Regions from separate parts of the Paenibacillus sp. B46(2026) genome, predicted to be linked through region 1. Evidence: riboswitches for the same ligand, from Rfam matches in the RefSeq annotation. Region 1 holds a riboswitch; the other holds the start of a gene.

Region 1 (2,202 bases):
GAAAAAATCAGATCGTTTAGTGAAACACCTATATTGATGCTTACAGCTCGAGGGGATGTGAAGGATAAGGTACATGGGTTAGGTGCCGGTGCTGATGATTATATGGTGAAACCTGTAAATTCAGATGAACTCATTGCTCGCTTGTTTGCGCTTATTCGACGATCTTCACAGTCTCTAAGCCTCAAAGAAATCGGTAAAAAAATCATGTATACAGACATGATTATTTATCCAGATCGAAGACAGGTTATGGTACTTGACACAAATTTGGATTTGACCCAAAAAGAACTTGATATATTGCTTATATTGGCCGAGCATCCACAAAGAGTTTTCTCTAGAGATGAAATCATAGAACGTCTCTGGGGAAGTGACTTTTTTGGGGATAACCGAGTCGTAGACACCCATGTGAAAAATATCCGGGAGAAGTTGCAGTTGGCTGGCTTGGAACAGAATCCCATTCAAACGGTTTGGGGCATAGGGTATAAGTGGTTGTATAGTGTAGAGGAGCCTTGAACTTATAACTAGAATTCGGCAATACAAAAAGAACTTGTGCTAAGAAGCGATCCTCCCTAAGTTTAGCAGGAGACGGTCGTTTCTTTTCTTTTTTAGTATAAGATATACGAGAATTCCACATTAAATCCACACAATTTAACAATATAATATTCTATAGGTTACAAATATTTAACTATTTTTGCCGAATTTCGTATTGAAAACGGGGGAACCATTTGTTGGGTGAATTATTCTTGCAAGAAAAGAATATAGGGAGCCTTTAACCGAATCCTTAAGCTAACTCCGTAGGCATCTAAGGGAGGAACAAAAGTTTGAAGAAAGTTATTTTATCGGTGCTTGGAGCAGCAGTTTTATTTACCTCCACAGCAACAGGGGCATTTGCTAGTCAGGCAAAACTAACAGAAGAAATAAAAGAAGTGGTTGGAACGCCATACCTTTATGGTGGGACAACAACATCTGGTTTTGATTGTTCCGGTTTTATCCTGTATGTTTTTAATAAGTTTAAACTAGATTTGCCGCGCACTTCTAGTATGCAAGCAACAAAGGGATCGTTTGTAGAGAAAGAAGAACTACGCCCAGGGGATCTCGTTTTCTTTAATACGAATGGTCGCAGCATTTCCCATGCAGGTATTTATGTAGGTGACAATCAATTTGCACATTCATCAAGCAGTAAGGGTGTTCGAATTAGTAGCTTATCTGAAAGTTATTATAAAACCAAATATGTTACAGCTCGTCGAGTGGTTAGCGAGCAGAACTATCTTAAAATGGTTGACGATAGTCATTAAAATGGACAAGCCCGTGGGTAATTCACGGGTTTTTCCATTTTGTTTAGCAACTTGCCTCGAACAGATAAAGCCATTCTCAGTGAACTAAACCAATAAATAAGTAAATAACTTAACAAACTGTGATTTATGATGTGGACATTAACCTTTCACAGATTCCACATACATAAAAGCTAAACTAATCTTATATCGATTAGAGGAGAATAGCCCAATGTGTGGATTTGTAAGTTTATATAACAAGTATCGTATGCCAGTAGATGCAAATATTCTGCAACATATGACAGACTCCATAGCTCATCGTGGCCCAGATGATGAAGGGATGTATATCCATGATCATATCGGTCTGGGTTTTAGGAGACTAAGTATACTGGATATCGAGCACGGGGCACAGCCCATGACCAATGAGACCAAAGATATTTGGCTTGTATTCAATGGGGAGATTTATAATTATAAAGAGTTGAAGGATTGGTTAAGCCAAAAAGGTCATACATTTTATACAGATTCGGATACTGAAGTGCTGCTGAGGCTTTATGAAGACGTTGGAATTAAATGTGTCAGCTATTTACGGGGCATGTTTGGTTTCACCATATGGGATCGAAAAAAAGATCTTTTATTTGCGGCAAGGGATCATTTCGGGATAAAGCCTGTATATTTCAGTGAAACCGCCTTTGGATACATGATTGGTTCTGAAATTAAATCGATACTGGCTTCAGGTAGGATTGATCGGGAAGTAGATGAGAATGCACTATATCATTATCTTACATTTCAATATGTACCTGAACCTTCAACCATGTTCAAAGGAATCCATAAATTGAAAGCCGGCCATTATTTGATTGTACAGGATAATGAATTGATCATTAAACCGTATTACGAAGTGAAGTTTGAGCCAAATGAAAACAGGTCCTATTCCGAT
Region 2 (2,202 bases), 190 kb from region 1:
AGGAAAAGGTGAAGGATAATATCCTATCTGCCGTAAAACCTGGTTCCATCGTTCTGCAGCATGCAGGAGGCGGTGTGGGCTCTAACCTGAACGGCACGATTGAGGCTTTGCCCGAAGTCATTGAGGAACTGCGTAACCGCGGATATGAACTCGTCACCTTGGACGAAATGTTGGGATTGCCGAAGGCCAAAGATTAGGATGTCCTTGATCCGTGTTAGGAAATGATTGCAAATGTTAAAAGGGTGCCTGTTCAATCGCAAGTTAGCGACTGGCAGACACCCAGTTTGAATTCATTAGGATGTAATTTACTTTCTACTTCAGAATGTAGAGCTCGATATCCTGAAAACCAAATGTGCTTACGGACTGCTTGCTACCAGGAATGAAGATATCAATCCGGTGACCCTTGATTGCACCGCCCACATCACGTGCTGTGGCTACAAAAGCCTGTTTTGGCAATCCTGGATGGCTGTGACCAGTGACCAGTACTTTGGTTCCAAGTGGAATCACACTTGGATCAACAGCAATCGTACCCAGTTCAAGATCATTGCCGAAGTAATCCACAGCACCCCATCCTCCATTTTCAGACGGATCTGCAGAGTACGCCGTTGCTTTCACATTCACTGCTTTACTGTAATCAAACGTTTTGCCCCAGGCTTGAACCACTTTGTTATCTGCGTTAACGTCCAAGCTTGCTGTGGTAACCGTCTTCGCTTGAGTCTTGCTTTCCGTTGCGGCAGCAGCAACATTATTTGCTTTGCCGGGGATCGTAATTTTCAAACCACCATAAATGTTGTAGGGCGAAATGTCGTTATTTGCTTTAACCAACGTGTTAAGTGCTACTCCATATTGTTTTGATAAGGTGTAGAAGGTATCCCCCTCTTTGGCCACATGAACTGAATCTGCGTGAGCCGGAACGGCTTGAATAAGCATTGCTGTTGTCAATAATGCTACTGCTGTTTTGGCTATACGTTTCTTGTTAATCATGGTCTTCCTCCCTCATTATGCCTGCGAAGTTAGTTGTCGGATTCGGATGAGGAGCCCACCCTATAGGTTTTTCGTTACATTTTGAAACATTATGTACCCCTAATTCACCCCAAGCAGTGTGCTATCGATCTTCCCCTGCACAATCTGCATCGTTACATCCCCCGCACTTCCTGTCCGGAAGTTTCGGCAGAGTTCAATATATCACAATTTTGTAACCTGAACTTGTAGTAATTCTTACCAAATGGTTTTTAGCGCATCATCATCTGTAAGAATACTGGATAATTCAGAAATGTTGTGTGACCCGATGCCTTTGTATTAGGTAACAGAAAAGTTACTTTTCGGTCTGTAGGTGACTAATTCGCATAAAAATAGCGTTACCGACTTAAAGTCAGTAACACTATTTGAATAATCTAATTTAGAGTACTTTAGCAAGAAAATCACGTGTACGTGAATGTTTGGGTGCTCCAAACACTTCGTCTGGTGTTCCCTCTTCTACAATAACCCCGCCATCCATGAACAGGATCCGGTCTCCCACTTCACGTGCAAAACCCATCTCATGCGTCACGATAACCATGGTCATCCCGCCTTCTGCAAGACGTTTCATGACATCCAATACTTCACCGACCATCTCGGGGTCCAGTGCCGAAGTAGGCTCGTCGAACAGCATAACATGCGGCTGCATGGCCAATGCTCTTGCAATGGCGATCCGCTGCTTCTGTCCACCGGACAGCTGATTCGGGAATGTATCTTTTTTATCGTACAAGCCCACGGTGTTAAGCAGATCAGCAGCGATTTTCTCCGCTTCCTGCGTGGATTGTTTCTTCACTTTAATCGGAGCAATCGTGATGTTTTGCTGTACCGTTTTGTGTGGGAACAGGTTGAAATGCTGGAACACCATGCCCATTTTTTCACGAGTCGCATTGATGTTGTGCTTCGGGTCTGTGATCGACACCCCCTCAAAATCAATCTCACCCGATGAAGGCTGTTCAAGCAGGTTCAGACAACGCAAGAACGTACTTTTCCCTGAACCGGAAGGACCGATGACAACAACAACCTCGCCTTTGCCAATGGTCACATTAACACCCTTCAGTACATCATTGTTTCCATAGGATTTGTGTAATTGTCTAACGTCTATCACTTGCACTCAACTTCCTTTCCAGTCGTCCCAGCAGCTTGGACAAAATGAACGTCAACACAAAGTAAATGGCTGCCGCAATT

The links. Region 1 has a riboswitch for cyclic di-AMP ahead of AC1S8V_RS16585 (C40 family peptidase). Riboswitches for the same ligand answer to the same signal wherever they lie in the genome.
Region 2: it holds a riboswitch for cyclic di-AMP, as region 1 does, so the genes downstream of both, AC1S8V_RS17460 (3D domain-containing protein) here and AC1S8V_RS16585 (C40 family peptidase) in region 1, are expected to answer to the same signal.

Annotation. Positions count from the first base shown of each region.
Region 1 covers NZ_CM165907.1:3,728,214-3,730,415, reverse strand. The annotation lists gene AC1S8V_RS16590 (response regulator transcription factor) at 1-510, shown strand, start outside; cyclic di-AMP (ydaO/yuaA leader) riboswitch at 680-813, shown strand; gene AC1S8V_RS16585 (C40 family peptidase) at 819-1,292, shown strand; gene asnB (asparagine synthase (glutamine-hydrolyzing)) at 1,501-2,202, shown strand, end outside.
Region 2 covers NZ_CM165907.1:3,921,557-3,923,758, forward strand. The annotation lists gene AC1S8V_RS17455 (polysaccharide deacetylase family protein) at 1-197, shown strand, start outside; gene AC1S8V_RS17460 (3D domain-containing protein) at 313-984, opposite strand; cyclic di-AMP (ydaO/yuaA leader) riboswitch at 987-1,183, opposite strand; gene AC1S8V_RS17465 (amino acid ABC transporter ATP-binding protein) at 1,400-2,122, opposite strand; gene AC1S8V_RS17470 (ABC transporter substrate-binding protein/permease) at 2,109-2,202, opposite strand, start outside.